Regions from separate parts of the Pseudomonas sp. SMV7 genome, predicted to be linked through region 1. Evidence: riboswitches for the same ligand, from Rfam matches in the RefSeq annotation. Region 1 holds a riboswitch; the other holds the start of a gene.
The links. Region 1 has a riboswitch for cobalamin ahead of cobW (cobalamin biosynthesis protein CobW). Riboswitches for the same ligand answer to the same signal wherever they lie in the genome.

Region 1 (7,278 bases):
GAGATGCCGCATCTGCAACGCGGCCCGGTTCGCCAGCGGGTGGTCGCTGGCCACGTACACGCCGAACTCCGCCTGTTCCGGCAAGCGGGCCACGGCCACGTCGGCGGGGTATCCAGGTTGCGCGGCCAGAATGCCGACCTGCGCCAGGCCTTGCTGGATCAGCTCGATCACATCGGCATCTTCTGACGGCCCGCAGCGCAGCTCGGTATGCGGATATCGCTCGGCAAAGCGGGCCATCAACGCGCCCTGGAAGGTGACGCTGTAACTGTCCGACATCACCACGGACACCAGCGCCTCGACATTTTCCGCCAGCCGTACCGCCAAGGCATCCAGCTGGGCACTGGCATCGAGAATCGCCTCGACGTGGCTCAACACTTGCCGGCCCGCCTGGTTCAAGGTGGGATGGCGACCGCTGCGGTCGAACAATGGGCAGCCGATATCGGCCTCGAAATTGGCGATGGCGATGCTGATGGTGGACTGGCTTTTACGCAGCTTGCGCGCTGCCGCGGAGAACGAACCCAGCGATGCGGCTTCGACAAAGGCGAGTAGAGCTTCGGGTGAGTAGCGCATGGTATTGATAAAACCGATGGTAGCTATGTCGCGAGTATCAGTTTTAACAAAGAAAATGGGAAGCACGACTCAAGCAATATGATGGGCTTTGCCATGAAAAACGTTTCCTTCATTGAACGCCTGGTTCATGCCGTTGGTTACGAAGTGTTCGCCGTGCTGCTGTGTGCGCCGCTGTTGTCCTGGATCATGGGCAAGTCGCTGGCAACGACCGGGCTGCTGGCGGTGATGCTGTCGCTGGTCGCGATGCTGTGGAACATGGTCTACAACGCGCTGGTCGATCGCCATGTACGGCTTGAGCGAATCCACTGGACGGCCCGCGCACGGTTTGCGCACGGCCTGGGTTTCGAGGCGGGGCTGGTGGTCTGGTGCCTGCCGCTGGCGGCGTGGATGCTGGATATTTCCCTGGTGCAGGCGTTCATGGTGGAGCTGGGCTTCTTCGTGATCATCCTGCCTTACACCGTGCTGTACAACTGGGTGTTCGACAAGGCGCGGCACCTGTTTCTGCAGCGCCGTGCTGAACAAGTCAGCAGCCCGACACGAGCCCTGTAGCAGCGCGCACGTTCCATGGATGCAAGTAAAAACGGGGCATGCCATCGCTGGCATGCCCCGTTTCATTCCACCAAGGCGCCTCAGGCGACTTTGACGATCCAGCCTGCCGGTGCTTCGATATCACCGCTCTGGATACCGGTCAGCTCGTTGTAGAGCTTCTGGGTAACCGGGCCGACCTTTTCCAGGTCATGGAACACGTGCAGCTTGCCGTTGTACTCGATGCCGCCGATCGGGGTAATCACCGCAGCAGTACCGCAGGCGCCCGCTTCGACGAAACGGTCCAGCTTGTTGATTTCGACATCGCCTTCGATCACGGTCAGGCCCAGGCGCGATTGCGCCAGTTCCATCAGCGACAGGCGGGTGATGCCCGGCAACACCGAGGCCGATTTCGGGGTGACGAACTCGTTGTTGGCGGTGATGCCGAAGAAGTTGGCCGAACCGACTTCCTCGATCTTGGTGTGGGTCAGCGGGTCGAGGTAGATCGCGTCGGCAAAGTTGGCCTTCTTCGCTTCAGCGCCCGGCTGCAGGCTGGCGGCGTAGTTGCCACCGACCTTGGCCGCGCCAGTGCCTTGCGGGGCCGCGCGGTCAAAGCTGGAAATCTGGAAGTTGTGCGGCTTCATGCCACCCTTGAAGTACGAGCCAACCGGGATGGCGAAGATCGAGAAGATGAACTCGGGGGCGGTGCGCACGCCAATGTTGTCACCGGTGCCGATCACGAACGGGCGCAGGTAGAGGGCGCCTTTGCCGTGTGGCGGGACGAACTTCTCGTTGGCCTTGACCACTTGCTTGCACGCCTCGATGAACACATCGGTCGGCACCTGCGGCATCAGCAGGCGGGCGCAGCTGCGTTGCATGCGCGCGGCGTTCTGGTCCGGGCGGAACAGGTTGATCGAACCGTCCTTGCAGCGGTAGGCCTTGAGGCCTTCGAAGCATTGCTGGCCGTAGTGCAGGGCCGTGGAGCCTTCACTGATGTGCAGCACGTTGTCTTCAGTCAGGGTGCCTTTGTCCCACTCGCCATTGCGCCATACGGACAGGTAGCGTTTGTCGGTCTTGATGTAGTCGAAACCCAGCTTGTCCCAGTTAATGCTTTCGTTGCTCATGACACCCTCATTGTCTTGCAAGTGCCCAATCGATCGGGCTGCTGTTATATGCGCACCACGCCACCATAATACATCCGCGGCAGATCGGGAACGGCCAGTCACGAAACTCCCTGCTGGCGAAGGTCATTCAGCGCCTGGGGGACCGAGCGCTGAACATATCGAGGCAAGCCCCGGCGGCAATGGTTGACCACCCGACAAGCACTGCGTAGCCTTGCCACTTCGAGGTTCTTCGGCCTGGCCGAAGCTAAGACGGGAACGCGGTACAAGCCGCGGCTGCCCCCGCAACTGTAAGCACCGACAACGGATCGACACAGCCACTGCGCCAGCGCGCGGGAAGGCGTCGTCCTGCCAGCCTGCCGCAGCGGCGTGCAACTGGAGTGGTGCGAGCCAGGAGACCTGCCTCGTCACGTTTTCGACTTTCAACCGGGCGGGGTGATCCGGTGGCGAACACGCCCGGCCGGCCTGGCCTGGGGCTGTCGTCCTGCATGCCCGCGCCAATCTGCCAAGGGCAATGCGACATGAAAACACTGGCCAAGCTTCCCGTCACCATCGTCACCGGCTTCCTCGGCTCGGGCAAGACCACCTTGCTGCGCCACATGCTCGACAATGCCCAGGGCCGCCGCATCGCGGTGATCGTCAACGAGTTCGGCGAGCTGGGCATCGACGGTGAAATCCTCAAGCAATGCAGCATCGGTTGCACCGAGGAGGAAGCCAGCGGCCGGGTCTACGAACTGGCCAACGGCTGCCTGTGCTGCACCGTGCAGGAAGAGTTCTTCCCAGTCATGCGCGAGCTGGTGGCACGCCGTGGCGACCTCGACCACATCCTCATCGAAACCAGCGGCCTGGCCCTGCCCAAGCCACTGGTGCAAGCGTTCCAGTGGCCGGAAATCCGCAATGCCTGCACCGTCGATGCGGTGATTACCGTGGTCGACAGCCCGGCGGTGGCCGCCGGCACCTTTGCCGCCTACCCGGAGCAGGTCGATGCCCAGCGCAAGCTCGACCCCAACCTCGACCACGAGTCGCCGCTGCACGAACTGTTCGCCGACCAGCTGGCCAGCGCCGACCTGGTGGTACTGAACAAGGCCGACCTGATCGACGCTGCGGGCCTGGCCAAGGTCCGGGCCGAAGTGGCCGAAGAGCTGCCTGCAGCGGTCAAGGTGATCGAGGCCAGCAGCGGCCAGTTGCCACTGGACGTGCTGTTGGGCGTGGGCGCCGAAGCCGAGGCACACATCGATGGCCGCCGTACCCACCACGACGCGCACCATGACGGCGATGACCATGACGAGCATGACCACGACGCCTTCGATTCGATCTCGATCGACTTGCCAGAGGCCGACGAAAGCCTGCTGCTCGATGCCCTGACCCAACTGGTGGGTGACTTCGGCATCCTCCGTGCCAAAGGCTTCGCCGCCATCCCGGGCAAGCCGATGCGCTTGCTCGTGCAAGGCGTGGGTACCCGTTTCGACAAGCACTTCGACCGCGCCTGGCGTGCCGACGAGCCACGCATCACCCGCCTGGTGCTGATCGGCCAGGACCTTGACGCCGCCCGTCTGGAAGCGCGCCTGCGCCAGGCCCTGGGCGCCTGACCCCATGCACCTGCTGCGGACCCAGCCCGGCGGCTTCGTGCCGGATGACAGCATTGCCGACCTTGGCCAGACCCCCGCCGAGCTGGTGATCCTCTGCAGCGGCGATTCGCACCTGGCATTGCTCGCCGATACCGCCGAGCTGTTGCCCGAGGATTTCCCCAGCCTGCGCCTGGCCAACCCGATGCAGGTGCAGAACCATGCCTCGGTCGACTTGTACGTCGACCAGGTGCTGCGCCATGCCAAGCTCATCCTGGTGTCGCTGCACGGTGGCGTGGGCTACTGGCGCTATGGCGTCGAGCAACTGGTCGAACTGGCCGCGCGGGGCGTGCAGCTGATCCTGGTGCCGGGCGATGATCGCCCGGACCCGGAGCTGACCCGCCTGGGCAGCGTCAGCGACGAGCAGGCCGAGCGCCTCTGGCATTACCTGCGCCAGGGCGGCAAGGCCAACGCCATCAACCTGTTCAACTGCCTGGCCAGCCAGTGGCTGGGCCGCGATTATGCCTGGGACGAGCCGCAGCCGTTGCCACGCACCGCGGTGTATCACCCGGCCCGGGGCAGTGCCACGTTGCAGGACTGGTACCCGCAGTGGCACCCCGAGCAGCCGGTGGCACCGCTGCTGTTCTACCGCTCGCACCTGCAGGCGGCCAATACCGCGTTCATCGACGTGTTCTGCCAGCGGCTGCAGGCCGCCGGGCTCAACCCGCTGCCGATCGCCGTGGCCAGCCTCAAGGAAAGCGCTTGCCTGGAACAGGTCGAAGCCTGGCTGGACGAGGTTGGCGCCGAGGTACTGGTCAATACCACCGGCTTTGCCCTGTCCAGTCCCGAGCGGCCCAACTTGCGCCCGTTCCGCCGCGACATCCCGGTACTCCAGGCCATTTGCGCCCAGGATAACCAGCCCGGCTGGGAAGCCAGCGAGCAGGGCCTGGGTGCGCGCGACCTGGCCATGCACATTGCCTTGCCGGAACTGGACGGGCGCATCATCACCCGCCCGGTCAGTTTCAAGGACATGGCCTGGCGCAGCGAGCGCAGCCAGTCCGATGTGGTCTGCTACCGTGCCCACCCCGAACGCATGGATTTCGTCGCCGAACTGGCCCGCCGCTGGGTCGAGCTGGCGCGCCTGCCGAATGCCCAGAAGCGCGTGGCCCTGGTGCTGGCCAACTACCCGACCCGGGATGGCCGCATTGGCAACGGCGTCGGCCTGGATACGCCAGCGGCTGCGTTGAACATCCTCAAGGCGCTGCGGGCCGAGGGCTACCCTGTGGCGGAGTTGCCGGGCAGCGGCACGCAGCTGATCCAGCAGTTGCTGGGCGGCGTGACCAATGACCTCGACCAGCTGGACCTGCGCCCCTGCGCGCAGAGCCTGGGCCTGGCCGACTACCAGGCGGCCTTCGACCGCCTGCCCGAAGCCAACCGCCAGGCAGTGCTGGAACGCTGGGGGGCGCCGCAGCAGGACCCGATGTACCGCAGTGGCCGGTTGATGGTCGCCGGCCTGCGCTTCGGCCTGACCTTCGTCGGCATCCAGCCTGCACGCGGCTACCAGGTGGACCCCAGCGCGGTCTACCACGACCCCGACCTGGTACCGCCGCATGGCTACCTGGCGTTTCACTTCTGGCTGCGCCACGCCTTTGCCGCCGACGCGGTGATCCACGTCGGCAAGCACGGCAACCTCGAATGGCTGCCTGGCAAGGGCGTCGGCTTGTCGGCACAGTGCTGGCCGGACGCATTGCTCGGCCCGCTGCCGAACATCTACCCGTTCATCGTCAATGACCCGGGCGAGGGTGCCCAGGCCAAACGGCGTACCCAGGCGGTGATCATCGACCACCTGATGCCGCCGTTGACGCGTGCCGAAACCTACGGCCCGTTGCGCCATCTGGAGCAACTGGCCGATGAATTCTATGAAGCGCAACTGCTCGACCCAAGGCGCGCGCGCGAACTGCAGCGTGACATCCTCGAACTGGTCAAGGCCAACCACATCGACCGCGAGCTGCAACTGGAAGGGCAGCTGGACGACGCTGCCGTGTGGCTGCCGCGCCTGGACACCTACCTGTGCGACCTCAAGGAATCGCAGATTCGTGATGGCCTGCATGTGTTCGGCCAGTCGCCGCAGGGGCGGCTGCGCCTGGATACCCTGCTGGCGCTGTTACGGGTCGAGCGGGGCGATGGACGCGGCGGTAATGCCAGCCTGCTGCGCGCCCTGGCCAAGGTGTTGGTGCCCGGTTTCGACCCGCTCGATTGCGACCTGGGCCAGGCATGGCAGGGGGCGCGTCCCGAGCGCCTGCTGGCCATCAGTGCCGAGCCTTGGCGCACCTGTGGCGACACCCGCGAGCGCCTTGAACTGTTGGCGCTGCAGGTGATCGAGCAGGCACTAGACGGCACCGTACGGTTACCGGTCGCGGGCGTATGGCAGCCGGTGCATGACGTGGTGCAGGCCCTGCGCGAAGCGGTGGCCCCCAGCCTGGATGCCTGCGGCAGTGCCGAAATCAGTGGCTTGCTGGCCGCGCTGGCAGGGCGCTTCGTGCCTGCCGGGCCCAGTGGTGCACCCAGCCGCGGGCGCCTGGATGTGCTGCCCACCGGTCGCAACTTCTATACCGTGGATGTGCGCAACCTGCCCACCACCACAGCCTGGCGTCTGGGCTTCGCCTCGGCCAACCTGATCCTCGAACGCCACCTGCAGGACCACGGCGACCACCTGCGCCAGCTCGGCCTGTCGGTGTGGGGCACGGCGACCATGCGCACCGGTGGCGACGACATCGCCCAGGCCATGGCGTTGATGGGCGTGCGCCCGGTATGGGCCAGCGGCAGCCAGCGCGTCGACGATTTCGAAATCCTGCCGTTGAGCCTGCTCGACCGCCCGCGGGTGGACGTGACCTTGCGCGTTTCCGGGTTTTTCCGCGACGCCTTCGGCAACCTTATCCGCCTGTTCGATGCCGCTGTGCAGGCAGTCGCTGCGCTGGATGAGCCCGACGACCTCAACCCCCTGGCCGCCCGCGTGCGCAGCGAGCGTGCCGCGCTGCAGGCGCAGGGGCTGGATGCCGCGCAGGCCGCACGCCAGGCCGGTTGGCGGGTGTTCGGCGCCAAGCCCGGGGCCTACGGCGCCGGGGTACAGAACGCCATCGACGGGCGCCTGTGGCACAGCCGCGACGACCTGGCCGAGGTCTACCTCAACCACGGCGGCTACGCCTACGGTGCCAGCGACGACGGGACTCCGGCCCGCGCCCAGTTCGCCCAGCGCCTGGCCAGGGTGCAGGCGGTGTTGCAGAACCAGGACAACCACGAGCACGACCTGCTCGACTCCAACGACTATTACCAGTTCCAGGGCGGCATGCTGGCGGCGTCGGAAACCTTGTCCGCTGCGGCCGTGGCCAGCTACCACGGCGACCACAGCCAGGCCGACCGACCACGCATCCGTACCCTCAAGGAAGAGCTGAACCGGGTCATCCGCGCCCGTGCGCTGAACCCGAAGTGGATCGACG
Region 2 (7,278 bases), 120 kb from region 1:
CGCCCGGCCGCCACCGGCAGGCGCAGCGTGGCACCGGCATGCAGACGCAAGTCCCAGACGTCCATGGCGGTAAAGGTGCGCGCCGGCCCCGGATGCCCGCGATAGTTACCCGCGATCACCCGCAGGCTACCGCCCTCGCCGTCCAACTCGACCACCGGAATATCCTTGGCCAGCAGGGTCTGGTAGCCAGCGGCTGCTCGTTTATCCCGCGCCGGCAGGTTGACCCACAGCTGAACCATTTCCAGCATGCCGCCGCTGCGGGCAAAGCCTGGGGAATGGAACTCCTCATGGATGATGCCGTTGGCGGCGGTCATCCATTGCACATCACCGGGGCCGATCAAGCCACCGGCACCCGTGGAGTCACGATGCTCCAGCTCGCCCTGGTAGACGATGGTCACGGTTTCGAAGCCGCGGTGTGGATGCTGGCCGACGCCACGCCGCGCACTGGTCGGGGTGAACGGATGAGGGCCGGCATAGTCCAGCAACAGAAACGGGCTGATCTGGCTGGCCAGGTTGTCGTAGGTGAACAGGCTGCGCACCGGGAAGCCATCACCCACCCAATGGGCGTGAGGGCTGCGGTGGATACCCAGTATGCTTTTCATGAGAAGGCTCCTCTCTTGGCTGCGATCACCTTACCAGCGATGCCAATCAGGCAGTAGCCGGCAGAAATGGCATACATCGTCCTACTTGAGGGACAATCAGAAGAACATGGCGTGGAGTATCGGGTGCCCCGGGTATTGCGACCTCAACCAATGCTCCAGTTGCAACGAAAAGGCTTGCCCGCGCTTGCGCAGCTGCCGATAAAGCGGATCCGCCATTGCCTGCTCAGGCGCCAGTCGGTCCAGATAGCGGCGGTTTTCCGCCGAGGAAATCAACTCGAGAAAGACTGCGTAGTCTTCGAACAGCGCGTCGCTATGAGGGTTGTCAGCGCCGAGCGTGGCCAGGCGCTGTAACGGGGTCAGGGCCAGCAACTGTCGAAGGCGGTCGACCTTGGCTGGCGCAGGCAGGCCATGCGCTTCAGCAATGGCTACGATGCCGCCTGCGAGAAGCAGTTTCCGGGAAAACAGCAATTTGACGTTGCGTACCCCCCAGGCCTTGCCCTCGGCCCTTTTCTCCTCGAAGTTTGCCATCAGGGTCCGGTAGTAGCGAATCAGGTCGTTAAGCAGGAACCTGGCAAGGCCGTGGCCATGGTCATCAGGCACATAACGGCGCAGCAGGTCATGTTGCCACCTGGCAAAGGCGGCCTGCCCATACAGGGGGCGGCCTTCGAGCAGCAGCAACATGCGCCTGGTCAACGCGCTGCTGCCTTCACGCTTCCAGCCTATGTGCTCGCTCAGGTCCGCATAGCGGGCCAACGCTTCCCGGCCGAACTTGGCCACGTCGCTCTCGCCCGGGTGGCTGACAGGCCGCAGGATGTCGCCGACCTGGCGCAATATCTGGTCCAGACGCTGCACCGGCAAGCTGCTGTCATGCACGATGAAGAAGTCGATGTCGGAAACCTGGGAAACTTCGCATCGGCCGTAGGAGCCCACGCTGACCACAGCCAGGGGCGAGCAGGCTGTCAGCGGTGCCAGCGTACTGTGCATGGTTTTCCTGAGCGCCTCGATTGCGGCACAGGAGTAGTCGTAGCGCTTTTGCAGATAGGCGGGGGTCAGCAAGGTCTGGCTGGTCATGGACATAGGCTCGGGAAAAGCCCAAGGTTACCCACGCCGTCCTGCGCAACGCTGTCTGGAAAACTATCCCGCCGGTTGCTGCAACAGGAATGCCTGCACGGCATCGGCACAAGCCTCGGGATGTTCCTGCATGAAGCAGTGCCCACCGGCAACCTGCCTGCTGGTCACCCGAGCATTGAGCGCTGCCAGGCGGTTGACCGAATGGGGCACGAAGGGGTACGTATGCTCACCATACAAGACCTGTGTGGGTGTACAGATCGCCGCCAGGCTGGCCCAGAGACGCCGGGGGAACGAGCTGAATATTTCCACTTCGCGGCTGGGCCGGCACTTGAGTACCACCGCCTCGCCGCAATCACCAATGGCATGCTCGACATACGCTTGCAGCGCTGCATCAGTCCACCCCTTGAAGATGCCGCGGCCCTGCAGCGAAGCCAGCGCTGTCTCTCGATCGGGCCAGTGGCTGCGGCGGCTGGCAGCCTTGCGTGCAAGGCCGTGGCGCCGGTGCAGGCCAAGCAATGCAGCCGCGCCCATTACCCCGAGCATGCGCCGGCTGAACAACACCGGATCAAGCAGCACGGCACGGCTGAACAGGTGCGGTTCACTGGCCAGGATCAAGCCGGTGAGCACGCCCCCGAAGCTGTGCCCCACGGCAAACCGCGGTACCTCGCCATACTCGCCGCGCCCGGCGCTGAAGGCTTCCAGCGCCAACGCGGCGGTACGATTCCAGCCGCGAAATGCCCCACCATGGTCGCTGTCGCCATGGCCCTGGACATCGCTGAGCCACAGGTCGAAATGTTCACCCAGACGCATCAGCAAGGGCTGGTAGGTCAGGCAGCAAAAGCCGTTGCCGTGCAAGAAATGCAGCAGCGGCCGGCCACTGGCCGGGGTTCGCCAGCCACGCAGGGTGAAGCCTTCAGCGCATTCGTGTGACCAGGGAATCAACTGCATCGGTTTGGCGTGCTCGCAGGCTCAGGAAAACGCCGATTCTACAAACAGCAGCGGGTACAGTGAAATCACCAGCAGCAAGGCCATCAGGACATTGAACAGCATCAGCCAGCGCGGGTTCTGCAACAGGTTGCGCAGGGCGCTGCCGAACATCACCCACACGCCGACGCTGGGCAGGTTGACCAGGGCGAACAGGGCGGCAATCACGATCACGTTGGCCACATAGCCCTGCGCCGGCGTGTAGGTGGTAATGGCTCCCACTGCCATCACCCAGGCCTTGGGGTTGACCCACTGGAACGCCGCAGCTCCCCAGAAGCCCAGCGGTTTGCGGGCGGCGGACGAGGCCGTGCCGACCGGCCCGGAGGTGGCGATCTTCCAGGCCAGGTACAGCAGGTAGGCTGCGCCGCTGTAGCGCAGTACCGTGTACAGCGCCGGCCAGGCCTTGAACACCTCGCCCAGGCCCAGGCCTACGGCCAGCACCATCACCATGAAACCGACGCTGATGCCCATGGCATGGGGAATCGAGCGGCGCACACCGAAGTTCACCCCCGAGGCCAGCAGCATGGTGTTGTTGGGCCCCGGGGTGATCGAGGACACGAAGGCGAACAGCACAAAGGCGGTCAGCAGGTCGGCAGAGGCAAGCATGGCGGGCATTCCATTTTCTTCATGGGTGCTGTCACACTAACGGAGTCGCCTTGCCGGCGACTGGTACAGTTTTAGAAAAATACGTAGATACACATTACTGTACCGACCAAAAGCGCCCAAGGAAGCCTTCGCCATGACCGTCACCATTCGCCCTGCCGTCCCCACTGATGCCGCGCAGATCCTGGCCTTCATCACCGAGCTGGCCGAGTATGAACGCGCCCGTCACGAGGTGGTCGCCAGTATTGCCGATATCGAGCACAGCCTGTTCGGCGCGGGCAGCACAGTGCACAGCCTGATCTGCGAGCGTGACGGCCGGGCCATCGGTTTTGCCGTGTATTTCTACAGTTACTCGACCTGGCTCGGGCGCAACGGCATCTACCTCGAAGACCTGTACGTGACCCCGGAGCAGCGCGGCGACGGCGCCGGCCGGCAATTGCTGCGGCACATTGCCCGCGAAGCGGTGGCCAACCAGTGCGGACGGCTCGAATGGAGCGTGCTGGACTGGAACGAGCCGGCGATAGGCTTCTACCAGTCGCTGGGGGCCGAAGCACAGGACGAGTGGGTGCGCTACCGGCTGGACGGCGACAAGCTGGCCGCATTCGCGCGCGGTTGAACCAGCCCTTTGCACATTGACGCCACGCTCAACCCATGCTCTTCTTACACCTCGCGTTCAGGTGCCCCCCTTGGGGTGAAACGGGAAACCGGTGCGTCACAGGCCCTCGAGCAGGGCCGGACAAAGCCGGTGCTGCCCCCGCAACGGTAAGCGAGCGAAGCGTCAATACCACTGTGCCCGTAGGCGAGCATGGGAAGGTGATGCTTTCCAGGAGCCCGGCTCCTCCTCGCAAGCCCGGAGACCGGCCTGGCGTTCATGAACACCCCGCGGTGGGCGGGCGCTGTTGCATCCCCCTGGGCAGTCACGCCCGGGGCTGCCGCGCTTGCCCGTTGCCCCAAAAAGCAGAGGAACGCGTCATGCCCGTCACCAGTGCCAAACCACACAGCATTACCACCCCGGTCACCCTCAGCCAGCGTGTCGTCATCGCCGTCGGCGCCAGCCTGTTGGGCCTGTGCCTGGTGTACTTCGCCGGCTTTTCCCACATCGAGGCCGTGCACAACGCGGCCCACGACACCCGCCACAGCGCCGCCTTCCCCTGCCACTGAGTACGCCTGATGATCATGCGCATTGCCCGCACGGCGGGTTTCAGCGGGCTGCTTGCGGCCTTGTTGCTGACCCTGTTGCAAAGCTTCTGGGTCGCCCCGCTGATTCTCGAGGCGGAAACCTACGAGTCGGCGGTACCAGCGGCTCACCACGAGCATGGCAGCGAGGTGCCAGCCCATGAGCACGACGCCGAAGCCTGGTCACCGCAAGACGGCTGGCAACGGGTACTGTCGACCACCGGCGGCAACCTGGTGGTCGCGGTCGGCTTCGCCCTGATCCTCGCCGCCCTGTACAGCCTGCGCGAACCGCGGCGTATCGGCAGCGGTGCACTGTGGGGCCTGGCCGGCTTCGCCGTGTTCTGCCTGGCCCCTACCCTGGGCCTGCCGCCGGAACTGCCAGGTACCGCTGCCGCCGACCTGGGGCAACGTCAGGCCTGGTGGGTCGGCACGGCGAGCGCTACCGCCGCGGGCCTGGCCTTGCTGGTGTTCGCCCGCCACTGGCTGCTGAAAGTGCTGGGCACCGCGCTGCTGGTGATCCCGCATGTGCTTGGCGCGCCACAACCCGAGGTCCATGCAAGCCTTGCCCCCGAAGCACTGGCAAACCAGTTCAAGCTGGCCTCCTGGCTGACCAATGCCGCCTTCTGGCTGGCCCTGGGCATGCTCAGCGCCTGGCTGTTCCGCCGCACCCGCCAGGCCTGATGCAGGCTTTTTTCGCCGGCTTCGGCTGCCGCCGGGGTTGCCCGGCGGATGCCCTGGAAGCACTGCTGCGCCAGGCTTTGAACAACCAGGGCCTGGCGCTTGCCGACCTGCATGGCATCGCCAGTGTCAGCCTCAAGGCCGACGAGCCCGGCCTGCACCAGCTGGCCGAACGCCTTGCGGTGCCGCTGGTGCTGTACCCTACCCTGCAACTGCAAGCCTACGAGGCGCTGCTCAGCCACCGCTCTGCTGCCGCCCATGCCCACAGCGGCTGCTGGGGGGTCGCAGAAAGCGCAGCGTTGGCCCTGGCCAGCGAGCGCCTGGGCACCGCCAGGTTGCTGCTGACCCGCCAGGTCCTGGGGCCGGCCACCCTCGCCCTGGCCGGTTGAACGTTCCACCGCAACTTCCTGCAAGGACTATCATGACGGTCTATTTTATCGGCGCCGGGCCCGGCGACCCGGAACTGATCACGATCAAGGGGCAACGGCTGATCCGCCAGTGCCAGGTGATCATCTATGCCGGCTCGCTGGTGCCTGCTGCGGTGCTCGAAGGCCACCAGGCCGAAACCGTGATCAACAGCGCCGAACTGCACCTGGAACAGATCATCGCGGCCATGCGCAATGCGCACGAGCAAGGCCATGACGTCGCCCGGGTACACAGTGGCGACCCCAGCCTGTACGGTGCCATCGGCGAGCAGATCCGCCACCTGCAGGCACTGGGCATCGACTACCAGATCGTTCCCGGCGTCACTGCCACAGCGGCCAGCGCCGCCCTGCTCGGCTGCGAACTGACCCTGCCGCAAGTCGCGCAAACGGTGATCCTGACCCGCTATGGCGACAGCTCGCCAATGCCGCCTGGCGAGCAACTGGGCGACCTCGCGCGACATGGCAGCACCCTGGCGATTCACCTGGGAGTCAAGCACCTTTCGCGCATTGTCGATGAATTGCTGCCGCACTACGGCGCGCAGTGCCCGGTGGCGGTGGTGCATCGCGCCACCTGGCCAGACCAGGACTGGGTCCGCGGCACCCTGGGCAATATCGTCGAACGCGTGGCAGCAAAAGGCTTTCGGCGCACCGCGCTGATCCTGGTCGGCCATGTGCTGGGCGACACACCCTTTGCCGAGTCGGCCTTGTACCGTGCCGGGCACGCCCACCTTTACCGCCCTGGCGACTGAGCATTGCCAGGCGCGTCGCGGGCGTAGCAGACTCCGTGTTCCCACCTGCGAACAGGAGTCATGCAATGCTGGAGCTACGCCCCAACTGTGAATGCTGCGATACCGACCTGCCGGGTGACAGCAGCGACGCGCTAATCTGCTCGTTCGAATGCACGTTCTGTCGCGCCTGCGCTGAAACCCGTTTCCAGGGCCGTTGCCCGAACTGCTCCGGCCAGCTGGTGGCCCGCCCGGCAAGGGTCGGCCAGGCCCTGGCCAATAACCCCGCCGCTACCCAGCGCGTGAACAAGGCGCATCCCGCCTGCGCCAGCACGGCCTGAAAACCGGCATCGCCGCGTTGCCAGGCCGGTGGCTTCTCCTCCTTTGTAGGACTTTTCAACAACAAGCGCGGGGACTTTCAACACTTCTATACTCGGCATTACCAAATGTTCGGAATGATCGTATCGTGCAGCGCGTCCGATAACCCCATTTGTTGACGTATTCCTGAGTGATCCAGGAAGCGGACCACATCTTCACAGGAGTTTTCCTCATGACAACCGTGCTGATCGTTGACGACCACCCCATCGTCCGGCTGTCGTTGCGCCTACTACTCGAGCGCGAGCGTTTCAACGTCGTCGGCGAGGTCGGCAATGGCAGCGAGGTGGCACAGGTGGCCCGCGAGCTGCGCCCGGATGTAGTCATTCTCGATATCGGCCTGCCTGGCCTGGACGGCATGGAAGTGATCAAGCGCCTGCAATGCCTGGAGCCGGTGCCCAAGATCATGGTGCTGACCGGGCAGGCCACCGACCTGTACGTGCGCCGCTGCCTGGACGCCGGGATCGGTGCGTTCGTCACCAAGGAAGAAGACCACGAAGCCCTGCTGTTTGCCCTCAAGGCCTTGGTCAAGGGCTACTCGACCTTTCCGCAGATGTCGGTCAACAGCAACTCCCTGGAAAGCGAGCCCGTGCGCCTGGCCAGCCTCTCCAACCGGGAAATGGAAGTGCTGCGGCGCCT

Region 2: another riboswitch for cobalamin. It lies ahead of ACLEJP_RS02815 (CbtB domain-containing protein); the one in region 1 lies ahead of cobW (cobalamin biosynthesis protein CobW).

The regions. Positions count from the first base shown of each region.
Region 1 covers NZ_JBKGGT010000001.1:455,501-462,778, forward strand. The annotation lists gene ACLEJP_RS02315 (LysR family transcriptional regulator) at 1-570, opposite strand, end outside; gene ACLEJP_RS02320 (multidrug/biocide efflux PACE transporter) at 664-1,119, shown strand; gene ACLEJP_RS02325 (branched-chain amino acid aminotransferase) at 1,200-2,219, opposite strand; cobalamin riboswitch at 2,425-2,637, shown strand; gene cobW (cobalamin biosynthesis protein CobW) at 2,738-3,805, shown strand; gene cobN (cobaltochelatase subunit CobN) at 3,810-7,278, shown strand, end outside.
Region 2 covers NZ_JBKGGT010000001.1:571,959-579,236, reverse strand. The annotation lists gene ACLEJP_RS02840 (pirin family protein) at 1-602, opposite strand, end outside; gene ACLEJP_RS02835 (hypothetical protein) at 699-1,673, opposite strand; gene ACLEJP_RS02830 (alpha/beta fold hydrolase) at 1,737-2,621, opposite strand; gene ACLEJP_RS02825 (LysE family translocator) at 2,643-3,272, opposite strand; gene ACLEJP_RS02820 (N-acetyltransferase family protein) at 3,397-3,876, shown strand; cobalamin riboswitch at 3,919-4,140, shown strand; gene ACLEJP_RS02815 (CbtB domain-containing protein) at 4,233-4,421, shown strand; gene ACLEJP_RS02810 (CbtA family protein) at 4,431-5,117, shown strand; gene ACLEJP_RS02805 (cobalamin biosynthesis protein) at 5,117-5,503, shown strand; gene cobM (precorrin-4 C(11)-methyltransferase) at 5,536-6,288, shown strand; gene ACLEJP_RS02795 (DUF1272 domain-containing protein) at 6,354-6,605, shown strand; gene ACLEJP_RS02790 (response regulator) at 6,815-7,278, shown strand, end outside.